Regions from separate parts of the Alteromonas sp. AWJ4_197 genome, predicted to be linked through region 2. Evidence: riboswitches for the same ligand, from Rfam matches in the RefSeq annotation. Region 2 holds a riboswitch; the other holds the start of a gene.

Region 1 (7,412 bases), on a different contig from region 2:
TGGATCTGATGTCAGATGTTGATCAGGGTAAAAAGTTATCCGTCGACAAATTACTCGCTCAGGTAGAATCAGCAGCGGGCAGTAAGGTGACTCCTATCACTCAACATCAGAACCTGACCAGTAATAATTCGGATCACGAAACGTCCGGACGCCCCCGGAAAACCCGCTGGCTTCCGGTTGCTGCCTGTCTGCTGGCTGGTGCTATTTTCGCTTATCAGATGCTGCCGGTTGAAAGCGCCGGCGAAACGCCTGTCGCGCAAAATCAGCCTGTACAATACAAAACATCACTGGGCGAGCAAAGAAGCATCACGCTGGAAGATGGCTCGATTATCTACCTGAACACGCTGACTGCTGTAGATATTAACTATACGCAGAAATACAGAAACATCGTCCTGCATCAGGGAGAAGCAATTTTCAAAGTTGCACATAATCCTCAAAAGCCCTTCAGGGTCTGGGTTAACGACACAATGTTTCAGGCGCTGGGCACCGAATTTAACGTCCGCAGTGAACCCGGAAGTGTTGCATTGACAGTGCTTACCGGAGAAGTCGCACTGGCAAGAGAAGCGAAAAAAGAACAACTGATTCCGTTTCGCTCCACCGGCATCAAGCTGACTGACTTTACTGCACCGGACTTAACTAAAGACAGGCCTCTGCTGGTGACTGTGGGACAAAAAGCTGTGCTTCAGGACAATGGTAATATTCATACAGAAGCATCGGTGGATGTAGCCAGAGAGACGTCCTGGAAATCCAGAGAAATGATTTTCCGGAACGACCGTTTAGATAACGTAGTTCGCGAATTTAATCGCTATAATGCATTGCAGGTCACCATCGCCTCTGCGGACTTATCAGGTATGTCTGTAACCGGTGTATTTGAAACCAATGACCCGATGTCTCTGCTGAATTTTTTAGAAAGTTCAGGCAAAGCAAGAATCGAAAAAACAGATATAAACAAAGTTACGGTGTATGACCGTTAACGGTTGGTGTAAACAGCACCTCATCAAGTTCCCCGCTCTTTGGTTAGCACACTTAATAACGTGCTGTTTACCCGTTATCAGTACAACATATTCACCAGTACGGCGATAACATAGGCCAGGATACCGTATCCGACGTACAGGCCCCATGCGAGCTTATTACTGCCGGTTTCACCTTTCAGCATGGCAACGGTTGCCACACATTGCAGCGCCACAACGTAGAACAGCACCAGGCCAAGGCCGGCGCCGGTTGTCAGTCCGTCAGCCTGAATACGTTCGGCCAGACCATTCACATTGTCTTCAGCGTCATCCATACCGAACAATGTACCCAGCGCACCGACGAATACTTCACGGGCGAGAAACGACATCAGTATTGCCACGCCGTAACGCCAGTCCAGACCCATCGGCTCGAATACAGGCTGGATAACATGGCCGATTTGCCCGAGCCAGCTGTTTTCAAGAGTAGAACCCATTGGGAAATAACCCAGGATCCAGATCCCCACCGACACCACGAAAATAATCGGTGCAGCGCGGCGGACAAACTGCAACCCGCTGTCGATAACACGGAAGGTTAATGGCTTCCAGTGTGGTAAACGGTAAGTGGGTAATTCAAGAATGAACGGCATGTCTGACTCTTCCAGATCTCCCGGTAAGAAGCGCGACAGAAACTGGCTGACAATCAGGGCCGTAATAATACCGAAGAAATACAGGCCGAAGAAGGCAGCCCCCTGAAGACCAAAAATGCCCAGGAAAGTACCGTCTTCCGGCACCAGTACCGCAACCAGCAAGGCATAAACCGGCAAACGGGCTGAACAGGACATCAGCGGGATGGTCAGCATGGTGATAAGGCGCTTGTGCGGCGACTCGATAGTACGGGCCGCCATGATGGCAGGAATGGCGCAGGCATGACCCGAAAGATAAGGAATAAAACTTCTGCCTGATAAACCCACTGCGCTCAACGGGCGGTGACACATCAGCGCCGCGCGGGCAAGATAACCGCTGTCTTCCAGCAAGCCGATAATGAAGGTCAGTACCATAATTTGCGGTACGAACACCAGGAAAGAGCCTAAGCCGCCGAATATGGCGTCGTTAAAAAAGTCGGTAACAATACCTTCTGGCGTAATGGCACTGACACCTTCAGCAACGCTGCCGATCAGCGTTTCCACGCCGTCCATCAGGGGGGCTGCGAGGGTAAAAATACTCTGGAAGAGTACGAACATGACGCCGAGGAATACCAGAGAGCCGGTCCAGCTGTTTAACAGGAAGCGGTCGAAGCTGTTCTGATTTTTCAGCACAACATCCAGTTGCAGGCCGTACTTTGAAGCCAGTGCCTGACTCTGGTTTACCGCGGACTCCCCTTCTGCCAGGGATGTCGTCGGGACATGACCTGACGGCGCTCTGGCAACAGACAGCATGGTCTGCTTAAATTCGTGTAACCCGTCCAGGGTTCTTGCCGACAGTGCCATTACCGGACTACCCAATTCTTTACTCAGCGTCTCTGTGTCGATATCTTCGCCGATCCTGCGGACTTCGTCGATGAAGTTGAGGGCAAAGAGTACAGCTTTATTGTTGGCTTTTGCCAGTTTCTGCACCTGCAGCCCCAGCACTAAACTGCGCTCTAAACGGGTGGCATCAAGTACACAAACCACAAGAGAGGTATCGTCACGTTCTACCGATGCGGTGATTTCTTTAATTGCGATTTCTTCATCACGGCTCAGGCCACGAAGCGTATAAGTGCCGGGCAAGTCCACCACTTCAAAATCCTGACATTGACCCCGTTTAACTTCCACGGTAACACCGGGATAATTAGCGACTTTTTGTCGCAGACCGGTTAATTGATTGAATAAAAGACTCTTACCGGAATTGGGCTTTCCGACCATTAAAATGCGTTGCATGAAAAAGAGGTATCCTGTTACTGGCGACAGCGGAAAAGTGAGCGTTAGTTACGCACTTCAACTTCGATTTGTGCGGCGAGATTTTCTTCGATAGCAAACACACTGCCACCCAGTTGCATCACGATTGGCCCACCCAGCGGGCCTTTTCTGACACACTGAATATCTCTGCCAACTTGAATGCCCATTTCAGAAAGCCGCTCTTTCACATTCTCAGCCAGGTCTGAATTAACCGAGCTGATTAACGCCTGCTGTTTGGTAGTAAGTTCCCACAACGTCATAGGATGTCTCTGTAGTAAGTGCTGTTTGCCTATTCTTTACCGAACAGCAAAATCCGGTGCTCCGGACCTGAAAATCTGTTGGAAGAGTACAAGAAAGTGGAGATATGAACCAGATACTTTCTGCGTTGCAACGTTGAAAGCCCCAACTCTGTCGTTAAGACAAAGCTTGTTTTCTTTTCTAATCCATGATTATAGTAAAAACAGAACTTGTCGGAGTGCTTCGTCTTTCACATGAAAGCAAGCTGAGACCGCATTGCGGGATCCGTAGAACCTGATCAGGCTAATACCTGCGAAGGGAACAAGCAGCAACACCGTTCCACCATCACAACAGACGACCGTCTGTTTGCCGGTGTTGCCCCTTGTGTACTCACTCCTGACAAGCATTTATCACCCGAAAAGGAACAAATGCTATGTCAACACGACGCGAGAAACGCCAGCAGGCACAAACATTTATACAATCACTGAAAGGTGAAGCTTTTCCTAATTCTTTCCGCCAGTACGAGGAAGGATCTGTCCCGTCCATTCGTGTGCCCATGCGGATGATTGCCCAGTCTCCTACCCGCATCAGCGAACAGGAAGAAGAAATCAATCCGGATATTCCCGTATACGACGCCTCCGGTGTATTTGGCGACCCGGCCTGTGAAGTCGATGTGACCAGAGGCATTCCGCATTGCCGCGCTGAGTGGATTAACGCACGAAGCGATACGCAAGCCATTGCCGCATCTGAATCATCCTATACGCAGGCGCGGGATGCAGACATCACCTCAGAATCTATTCGTTTTCAGGCGAAAAATACCATCCGTAAAGCCGCTGCCGGCAAGGTAGTAACGCAATTGCACTATGCCCGCCTGGGCATAGTGACGCCGGAGATGGAATACATCGCGATCCGCGAAAATATGGGTCGCGCTGCGATCAAAAATGAACTGTTGAACCAGCAGCACAAAGGAGAAGCCTTCGGCGCAAACATACCACCGGAAATCACCGGCGAGTTCGTGCGCCGTGAAGTCGCAGAAGGCCGGGCGATTATTCCGGCCAACATCAACCACCCTGAAGCTGAGCCGATGATTATCGGACGAAACTTCCTGGTCAAAGTGAATGCCAACATCGGTAATTCCGCGGTGACCTCGTCCATTGAAGAGGAAGTGGAAAAGCTGGTCTGGGCCACACGCTGGGGCGCAGACACCATCATGGACTTATCCACCGGCCGCAATATTCACGAAACCCGTGAATGGCTGCTGCGTAACAGCCCGGTGCCCATTGGCACAGTGCCCATTTATCAGGCGCTGGAAAAGGTCAATGGCGTCGCTGAAGATCTCGACTGGCCGGTTTTTCGTGACACCCTGATTGAACAGGCAGAGCAAGGGGTGGATTATTTTACTATCCATGCCGGCGTGCGCTTACCCTTTGTACCGTTAACCGCTAAGCGCGTTACGGGTATCGTGTCCCGTGGTGGTGCCATTATGGCGAAATGGTGTTTGTATCATCATCAGGAAAGTTTTCTGTATGAACATTTCCGCGAAATCTGTGAAATCTGCGCTCAATATGACGTAAGCCTGTCACTGGGTGACGGTCTGCGCCCCGGTTCCGTTGCAGACGCCAACGATGAAGCACAATTTGCCGAGCTGCGCACCTTAGGCGAACTCACAGCTATCGCGTGGGAATATGACGTTCAGGTGATGATAGAAGGTCCGGGCCACGTGCCTATGCACCTGATCAAAGAGAACATGGATGAGCAGTTATCTCATTGTCATGGCGCACCGTTTTACACCCTTGGTCCGCTGACAACGGATATCGCCCCGGGGTATGACCATTTCACGTCCGGGATCGGCGCAGCACTGATTGGCTGGTATGGCTGTGCCATGCTTTGCTACGTCACCCCCAAAGAGCATCTTGGCCTGCCGGATAAAGAAGATGTGAAGCAGGGCCTGATTACTTACAAAATTGCCGCCCACGCAGCAGACCTGGCAAAAGGTCACCCCGGCGCACAAATACGCGACAATGCCATGTCGAAAGCCCGCTTTGAGTTTCGCTGGGAAGACCAGTTTAATCTGGCACTGGATCCGTTTACCGCCCGCGCCTATCACGACGAAACCCTGCCGCAAGCTTCAAGCAAGGTGGCGCACTTCTGCTCCATGTGCGGTCCGAAATTCTGCTCCATGAAGATTTCTCAGGAAGTCCGTGACCATGCACAGGCGGAAGAAGCGAAGCAACAGGGCATGGCCGATATGGCGAAGAAGTTTTCTGCCTCCGGCCGCGCTCTCTACGTTGATGCTGCCGTTGCTGAGGGCGAATAATGTTACCCCGTGTTTTAACCATTGGCGGCACCGACAGCTCCGGCGCCGCCGGTTTACAGCAGGACCAGCGTGCGCTGCAATGTTTTGCTGTCCACCAGCTCAATGTGGTGTCGCTGGTCAGCGCGCAAACTCATGACAGCGTGCTGCACGTTTCTCCGGTATCGCCGGCGTCATTTTCGGCACAACTGCAAGTCGCTTTTCAGCCGCAGATCCCTGCGGTGATAAAGGTGGGTGCGCTGGCGAATGATGAACAGATCCGTGTGCTTATTAAGAAACTGTCTGAATATCCGCAAATTCCCGTAATTTGGGACCCTGTATTACAGACATCATCAAAGAGTAAGCTCGGTGAATTATCGTTTGATGCTATCGCCGGACTATTGCCCTACGTCACGCTCATCACGCCGAACTATGGTGAACTGGCCTGGCTGACAGGCTTTACGTTACGGCAAGCCAAAGATGAGCTGGCAGCAGCCCATCAGCTTATCGCTTCCGGCTGCGATCAGGTACTGGTAAAAGGCGGTCACAGACCAGAGTCATCGCTCCGGCCCGACTCCGGGAACGCGGCGGAAATCTGTGATGTGCTGTACAGCAAAGAAAACGTCCGGCGTTTTGTGCACAAAGCACGGCAGCCTTTTGATTTAAGGGGTTCCGGTTGCCTGCTTGCATCGGCTATCGCCGGTGCATTGGCTGAGCAATACTTTACCGAAGATGCGGTTTCGCTGGCCGCAGCTGTGGTTGCCGCAGCCTGGCAACAGGCTGAGCTTGTTCTGACTGAAACGGCTGTCCTTCATCGCCCACCGTCTGAACGTGGGATGCTCGTTGAACAACAGGCCCCGTCGCTTCCCGCCTCACTGCTTCCCTACTTCCCGGCAGTTTTTGAAGGCTTGATACCGGCAAAGAATAACTATTCTTTCCCTAACTTGCTGGATTCTGCGCCCGGGCTTTACCCGGTGGTCGACAGCCTTGAATGGCTGCAGCGCCTTCTCCCTTTAAATCTTAAGATTATCCAGTTGCGGATAAAATCCGCCGGTACAGCGCTGAGTGAAACCATCCGCGAAGCAGTAACTATGGCTGCCGGTTACAACACCCAGCTTTTCATCAACGACCACTGGCAACTGGCTATTGAACACGGGGCATATGGTGTGCATCTCGGGCAGGAAGATCTCGCCACTGCCGATTTGAGTGCCATTGCCCGTGCCGGGTTGCGGCTGGGCATTTCGACTCACGGATATGCAGAGCTGTGCCGCGCCATTCAAATCCGGCCTTCTTACATAGCGCTGGGTCATATTTTTCCTACCAGAACGAAAGATATGCCCTCTGCACCACAAGGGCCGGCGCGGTTGGCTGACTACGTGTCACTTTGCAAATATCACGGCATTCCTACTGTGGCCATCGGCGGTATTAAGTTGAGTAATATCGACACCGTGGCTGCCACAGGCACAGATGCCATTGCCGTCGTAACGGCTATTACAGAAAGCGATAACCCGGAAGACGCCGTCAACGCATTGCGCGGGAGGTGCCGCCGTGCTGACCACTGAACTGTATTCCCGCTACAGCCGTCATTTACTGCTGGATAATTTTGATGAGGAAGCCCAGCTGCAACTCATGCAATCAAAAGTCATGCTGTTCGGCTGCGGAGGACTGGGTTGTCAGGTAGCCATGGCACTGGTGTCTGCCGGTGTGGGCGAAATTGTGCTGATCGACCATGACATGGTGGAAATCAGTAATTTACCCCGCCAGTGGCTGTTTACCGAAGCCGATGCGGGACAAAAGAAAGTCTATGCTGCACGGTCGCGACTGACAGCCATGCATGGCAGGTGTCAGATAAGATGTATCTACGACCCTGCCGATCCCGTCAGACTTGCCACTCACCTGCCGTACTGTTCGTTACTGCTGGATTGCACAGACAGCGTGTCCAGCAGAAAATTTGTCAATAGACTGTCCCTTGAACATAAGCTGCCGCTCATTTCCGCC
Region 2 (7,412 bases):
AGAATCAGTCAGCCACAACTCACTGAACAGGTTCGCTGTATATCTGGGTGCCTGAGCCTGACGCTGCTTACTGACATATTCACCGTCGGCTGTCTCGTAACCTTCAAAGGTGGCACTGAGGTAACCGGCGCTGGCCTGCACTGTCCAGGACGACGTTGCCTGCCAGGAAAGCTCCAGTTCTGCCCCTTTATTTGTGCCCACATCGGCATTCGCCGTAATATCGATAAAGGCGGCAGAACCGTCTTCACGTTCCTGAACATCAAAATCGCTGATTTGGGTATCTTCCCTTTCCATGAAGAAAACTGCTGCGCGGGCTGTCAATTCAGGAACAAACAATTTGCCTTTGTAGCCTGCCTCATAGTTCCAGTTGTATTCCGCATCAAAGAAGCGGCGCTCGCGGCTAACCTGCTCATCATAGTTAATGCCGGCACCTTTGTAGCCTCTGGATACGCTGGCATACAGGTAGTCCCCTCCCATATCCCAGGTCAGTGCAAGTTTGCCGCCGGTCATGGTCGTGTCATCGTCGTACACAACCTGCGCATTATCAGCATAATCATAGGCATAATTTTCAACACGCAGCGCGGACGTCAGCAATAAAGACGGAGTCAGCTGTGTATCAAGCTGACCGTAAACCGCTGTTGTCTGCGGTTCGAAAGTACTGATAAAGTCGCCGTCAGCATAAGTATACTGACGCAGTAGATCCTGTTCACTCTGATTGATGCGGCCGCCGATAACCCAGGTCGTAGTGTCATTGAAGATTTTTTTATCTTCTGCAGAAGTAAAACGCACCTCGGCAGATTGTTGGGAAACATCCCGGTAATATGCATCAAAGGACGTATAGCCCCAGGGGTGGAAACCGGTGTAGGTCCAGTCTTCGTCGTAGCCGTAAGCGATATCATGACCGGCCATAGTCGCAATGATTTCCAGCAAACCTCCGGCAGTTTCATGATTGATATGTGCACTGACCGCTTTAGTTTCCTGCTCATCAAAGCCGGGTTCATCAGACAATGTGTGACGGTTGTTATCCAGTGAGAAAGCATCGTAACCGTTATTGATATCGTACCAGCGTAAATCCACCGCAACGGATGTTTTGTCAGTCACATCCCACAGTGTGCCCAGCCTTACTGCATTCTCATGAATCCCGTTGGTATCGTCGGCACCCAAAAAGTCATTTTCAATAAAACCGTCACTGCTGTTGTGCACAAATGCTGCACGCCAGGCCAGAGAATCAGACGCTTGTCCGCCATGGGCACCTTCAGCGCGGAAGAAAGATGTGTTTCCCACAGACAATTCAAAATGACTGTCACTCTCTTCTGAGGGGGCATTGCTGACAATCTTAACCGCACCAGCCAGGGCACCGGTTCCGAAGACTGTCGCCTGCGGTCCCCGGTAAACTTCTACCTGCTGTGTATCAAAAAGTACACCTGCTGCAGCAAGACCGGAGAAATCAAAATCGTCGACCAGGAAACTGACTGAAGGATTAATCGGTTCAGCAAACTGGCTGCGCTCACCAATCCCCCGGATCTGAATAAAACGTCCGCGGGATGCTCCGGCCGCAAAATTCACATTCGGCGCAATACTTAATACGTTGTCAATATAGGTAGCCTGACGGCTGTCCAGGCGGTTGCCTGATAACACAGAAGCGCTGGCACTGAGTTGATCGAGAGTCGCTGTGCGGAAATCACCGCTGACGGTAATACGTTCGATGTCTGCTGTGTCATCAGCAAAAGCAGGCAGTGCAAGTAGTGCGAGAAGGATTGCGTTTTTTTTCATTAGGATCTCTTTAATCATCAAAAAGATCCGGCTTTACGGCAGGTATTGAGGTTTTCAGATTGCTTTTATCACCATCCCTACGCCGGTATTATCCGGATCAGGTTTAAGGGTTCCCATGGAATGGATCTCAGCCGTAAAGACGGCACCCCTTGGCCTAATGCTTATTACGGAGTCCGCAAATTAAGCGAGGGCAGTCTAACAACTTCAGTGACTTAGTCAAGTTGCCGGCAGCCCCGAAAAAGCAATAAAAAAGCCCGCGATGTGACGTGGCGGGCAATGAAGGTCAGGCGACCTTCTGATTCTGGCGTCTTGTGCGCCATCCCATAAACCCTATTCCCAGAAGGATCAGTGACATGGCGGTTGGCTCACTGACTTCTGTAATAGAGGCATTCCGGAAGCGAACCTTCATATCTCCGCAACCGCTGGCTGCATCACAATCGTTAATGAATACGATGTCGGTAATAAGTCCTGACATGTAATCATCCAGAGTAATAGAGAAGGTCTCCCAGGCTGGTTCGCTGGTATAAGTAAAGTCATCCAGACCGAAATTCTGTGTGCCACCCAGAGCAAACGTGCGGCTGGCATCGTTATTCTGTTCACCGGCAGAGAAATCTGCCAGCCAGATCCCGCCAATCTCAGAGTAAGGGTTTGCATTAGTATTGTTGTTGCCCGGCGTCATACGAAATTCAAATGACAACAAAATATCTGAAGCAGAATTGTCTAAATCCAGGCTCTGGATCCCGAAAGCATCATCCAGATTTAGTGTGAACCAGCTGTTTTCGCGCAGGTTCAGTACGCTGCCATTATTTGTCCATGTTCCGTAGTTAGACGTGCCGCTTTGTTGATGTGCAGTCAAAGTCTGGGCTGCGAAGTCAATATCGTAGCTGCTGATAATGTTGGCGTTAGCCGTGAATGCCGCACAGAAGCCGGTTAGCAGGGCTGCAGTTTTGATGCTAAATTTCATTTATGTTCCTTGAGCAGTGTGTGCCTGAAAATAGTTAAACAACTTCACTGCAACCCGGCTGTCTTATGGCGGTATAAGACCCGTGGCTTTCCGTCCCTGCCTCACGACAGGTTTGGCAAATCTACTCTGTGGAAGTGACGTTTCCACCAATGAGTCGACGGTTGTAATGATAGGGAGAGGCCCGCAAGTAAAACAGGACACTTCTGAACGAAATCCGGTACAAATTTGTACCAACACAAAATTCACCCTTTTTCTGTCAAGCCACAGGTAATTCTTATATCCTTGACTGAAGGGATCCGGTATAGGGAGCAAACGTGCAGTATCACGGTTTTTTCTGGTCGGCAGTCATCCGCGCTTTATTGAGTCTGAGAAGGGATAACGGACTTGATAACGAATATGACACAACGATGCTCGAAAGCGTCACACAAATAGAAAATGAGAAAATGGACGATGACGGGCTGGCGTCTATTCTTCACTCTCTTTGTCCTGCCAGTGAATATGAGACAATTGGCCGCTCCCTGATTGGCTATCTTGATTTCAACAAAATGAGTAATCTGGTGGTGTATCTCACGGCCAGTAAGCATATTGATGACGCACTCCATGTACTGGGGAAACACTACCACTATATTCTGGGCAACAGTGCAGCATTGACCGTAAAAACTGACGGAAATGAAACCTGTCTCCGGTTTCAGCCGTCATCACACCCTGTTCTTACTGAATTCCGCTGCTATTTTCTCCTCGCTTTGTGTCGTCACCTCGCCGGCAGAAAATTCGACTTCACCACGGTCACCTTACCGCCATCCGGCGAACATCTGGTAAGCCTGTTAAAGCCAGTCAGCAGCGGAGATATCAGACATGAGGGAGTCGTTGTAAGCCTGGTTTTTAATAGTAAGTGGCGTACACAGGCGTCGTTTTACTATTCTCAGTCGATTAAAAAAATGCTGGCGGGAAACCTCGACACCAGCAATGATTTGCCGTTAAAACAGCAGGTTAAAGAAGCATTTCTCAAAGCCCCGAGCCCGGCACGGATCCGTTCGGAATGGGTAGCGACGCAACTCGGTCAGACGGAGTCCGCTTTTCGTCGCCAGTTAAGGCAAGAGTCAATTTCCTTCAGCGCATTACTCAAAGAGTACATTCATGACCAGTCATGTCACCGGTTACTCAGTGGCGAAAAAACGGAAGACACCGCCGCCCGCCTTGGCTTCTCTGACCGCCGATCCTTTGAGCGCAGTTTTAAGGAACATGCCGGGATCAGTGCAGGACAGCTACGCCAGCTTGGCAACCGCCTGCGTTTTCAAAAAGGTAACGGTAATCTCATTAATGTGGTGGAGAACCTGCCTCCCCTGCCCAATTCAATTCAGTCTCTGCTGAATATGGACTGCGAAACAATGACGCTGGCGGATGTGATCTCCCTGATTGAAAAAGATCCGATTTTTCAGGCCCACGTTATGAGCAAGGCCAGCAGAGCGGTTTATGGCTCTGTACCCAAAAATCTTGAACAGGCAATCGGCCGGAATCTCGGGCTCGGCAATATCCGGAATCTTGCCGTAATTTTCGCAGCGCAGCAGTTGCTAACCTCTCAATGCCGGTTTGATAAAGTTAACCTGCTCACTGATGCGATGCTGCTGAGCCTGACTATCTTTCAGCGCCTGTTCGGTTTTAACCGCTTAAACGAGGACCAAACTGAGCAGGTCAAACAGCTTTTACTGTTTGGCACATTATCCCTGTTTCTAATTTTTCACGACGAATGTCTGTTTTCCGACGGCGCAGTCACTCACTGGGACGAAAGTGCTTCATTTGACGTTTTCCTTAACCGTATCAATGATGAATACGGCGTTTGCCTGTATGGTGCAACATCGTTAATGTTACTGAGATGGGGTTTTAACAGTGCAGTGAATCAGCAATTGTGGAAACTGTGCAGCAACGACGAAAATGGAAATTCTGACAACCTGACGGGTCAGATCACATTGTGTCATACTATTGCATTTAATCTGTTGAATTCACAGGAAACACCTGAATACAGTCAGGATACGCTGACTAAGGTGCAAAGTGAGATGCTGGAAGAGATCGTGACGAGCTGGCGGATTTCAGCGGCCTGAGATCAATGATCAGTGCCGCTTACCCGCATCAGAACTTGTGAGCAGGCGGCTTTAACCGTTTATTCTGCATTCAGATTCAGGCTGCGGATTTCAGCCTCTGTTTGTGCTTTCAATATCTCCATCGTTTTACCATGGGGCGTCGGAGTACGGGAATCCGGATCGAGAGTTACAAAAACAATATCATCAGCGAGACATATGGTTTTCTTGGTCGCTTTATTTCTCACCAGACATGTTACCGTAATCGACGTACGCCCCACCGATTTAGTTTCCAGACCAAACTCAACGATATCGCCCTGTAACGCCGGGGATTCAAACGTAATTTCACCAATATGCTTTGTGACCAGACAATTTGTTTCCAGCTGACAAATAGCGAAAATTGCCGCTTCCTCATCAATCCATTCCATCGCCCGGCCACCAAATAAAGCATTGGCGTAGTTAAGATCATTGGGCATGACAAGCCGGCGGGATAAAAAGCGCATTCGAATTCCTCGTAAACAATAGATAAAATAGCGGCTGGATTATACGTTAAATGATATCAAATGGCTCAGACAACTGTGACTGACTGGCTTACAGCACCCTTGTTTTGTAATACCAGCGATTATCACCGGCAAAGACTGGTGATCCATGGCGATAAGCATCACCTTGCCACCACAGTAGAAGGCATACTTTCATCACTGCCTGAAGGTATTTCTGTTTGCATTGCCGGCGAACTTAACGCCAGGCCTGTTGATACAGCAAAATCCACGATAACGAAGATCACGCCACTCAATTTATACCGGCAGTGTTTAGGCAGTGAGTATGACATTGTTATCATCGACTTCTCGGAGCAATTCAGGCCATCTGTACTGACGGCTCTGGCCGGCACAGTAAAAGTATCCGGAACACTAATACTCCTGACACCGCCATCAGATAGCTGGCACAATCATCCGTCGGTTACCCGCCCCTATTTTTTAAGCTACGGAGAAACACTGAATAGCAGTGTGTATATCGATAAGATTCTGCGCCCTTTAACAGACACTCCGGAGACGGGCGTGATCAGCCGTGACAGCGTGTACTTCCCCTCCCCGCAGCCTGTGGAAGTTTCCCGCATTTCAGAGTCTGACAGACTGACAGTTGCCCAGCAGAAGGTGTTTGACGAGATCACGCAGAATGACTGCAGCACTTACAAGTGTGTTTGTATTGAGGCAGCCAGAGGCAGAGGGAAGTCTTTTTTATCCGGTAAAATTATCGCCCACTTTCTGAAATTGGGGTTAAATGTAGCTGTTACAGCGTATTCGCAAGCCTCTGTCTCAGGATTACTCGCGTCCTTAGAATGCGAAAGCGGAAACAGAGCGCAGTGGATGGCTACGGACAACCCGCTGTTATCCGAAGATAACATTGACGTTCTCGTCATAGACGAAGCAGCAGCGCTGCCACTGCCGCTGCTACAGCGCTTATTATCAACACCTGCGTTTGTTATCTTAAGCTCTACCACAGACGGTTATGAAGGCAGTGGACAAGGATTCAGAACCAAGTTTCTCCAGCCTCAAAATATTCCGGTGAGAAAGCTGTCAGAGCCTGTACGATGGCGCGGTGGCGACCACCTGGAAACTCTGGTATCAAACCTGACATTCAGACAACCGCTGAGCCGTGAAGAACCAGGCGACCCGCGGGAACCTGTTTCACCGGAGCACCGTGTCCTGCAGGCAAAAGACATGGAACCGTCAACACTCCGCCAGGTACTGGAAATGCTTACTGCTGCGCATTACCAGAGTAGTCCCGATGACATGTTAAGACTGACAGACTCTCCTCAAGACAACTTCCACCTTCTTACTGTGAAAGGCAAGATTATTGCTGCCGCAGCAGTAGAGCATGAAGGCAGCATTGCGCCGGTAGCCCTCACGGAGCATATTGCAGAAGGAAAACGTCGTGTAAAGGGTCATCTGACGGCACAGAGTCTGGCTTTGATGAGCACTGATGCTAATTTTGCATCCATGAAAATAAGGCGGATTAACCGCATTGCCGTGAGTCCTGGCTGGCAGTCAAAAGGTCTCGGGTCAAAATTACTCAAGCAAATTGTTTTCACCTGCCAGACTGAAGGTGCTGATTTGATCACCTCATCGTTTGGCGCTGATGACCAGTTACTGAGATTCTGGGTAACTAATGGTTTTACCATTGTAAAACGGGGCAACAAACCGGACAAAGCATCAGGATTGATCAGTGCTCTGGTCGTCAATCCGGTCTCTAAGAGGGCAGAAGAAGCTATTGACCAGCTTTTGGCACTGGAAGAAAACGATGAGATCCCCCCGCTACTGCGTAGTCGCCATTTATTAAGGATCCGCCAGTTCGTTGAAGGCAGCCGGAGTATCGACCATTTATATTCCTCGCTGAATTATTTAACCCAACTGGCTGATAAAGCCCATTCCGGCACTGATATCGAATTAGCTGCAATACTTCGCAGATTATCTGCAGGTGACTCTTTGAAACAGTTAGCGGACCGCACGGGACTGCAAGGTAAGAAAGAGATGGTTAATGATCTGAGACACCGGTGTGAAAAACTACTGTCGTCGGTGCAAGACGGTGGTCAGGTGTGAAAT

Evidence for each region. A riboswitch is a leader RNA that binds a small molecule or an ion and turns the genes downstream of it on or off. The one in region 2 is predicted to bind thiamine pyrophosphate.
Region 1: it holds a riboswitch for thiamine pyrophosphate, as region 2 does, so the genes downstream of both, thiC (phosphomethylpyrimidine synthase ThiC) here and ACXAGC_RS12880 (TonB-dependent receptor) in region 2, are expected to answer to the same signal.

Annotation. Positions count from the first base shown of each region.
Region 1 covers NZ_JBSWWW010000003.1:176,491-183,902, forward strand. The annotation lists gene ACXAGC_RS07390 (FecR family protein) at 1-974, shown strand, start outside; gene feoB (ferrous iron transporter B) at 1,052-2,866, opposite strand; gene ACXAGC_RS07400 (FeoA family protein) at 2,911-3,144, opposite strand; TPP riboswitch at 3,346-3,459, shown strand; gene thiC (phosphomethylpyrimidine synthase ThiC) at 3,555-5,438, shown strand; gene thiE (thiamine phosphate synthase) at 5,438-6,976, shown strand; gene ACXAGC_RS07415 (HesA/MoeB/ThiF family protein) at 6,963-7,412, shown strand, end outside.
Region 2 covers NZ_JBSWWW010000005.1:263,026-270,437, reverse strand. The annotation lists gene ACXAGC_RS12880 (TonB-dependent receptor) at 1-1,773, opposite strand, end outside; TPP riboswitch at 1,831-1,933, opposite strand; gene ACXAGC_RS12875 (hypothetical protein) at 2,057-2,737, opposite strand; cyclic di-GMP riboswitch class I at 2,783-2,864, opposite strand; gene ACXAGC_RS12870 (helix-turn-helix domain-containing protein) at 3,052-4,836, shown strand; gene ACXAGC_RS12865 (acyl-CoA thioesterase) at 4,896-5,315, opposite strand; gene ACXAGC_RS12860 (GNAT family N-acetyltransferase) at 5,376-7,409, shown strand.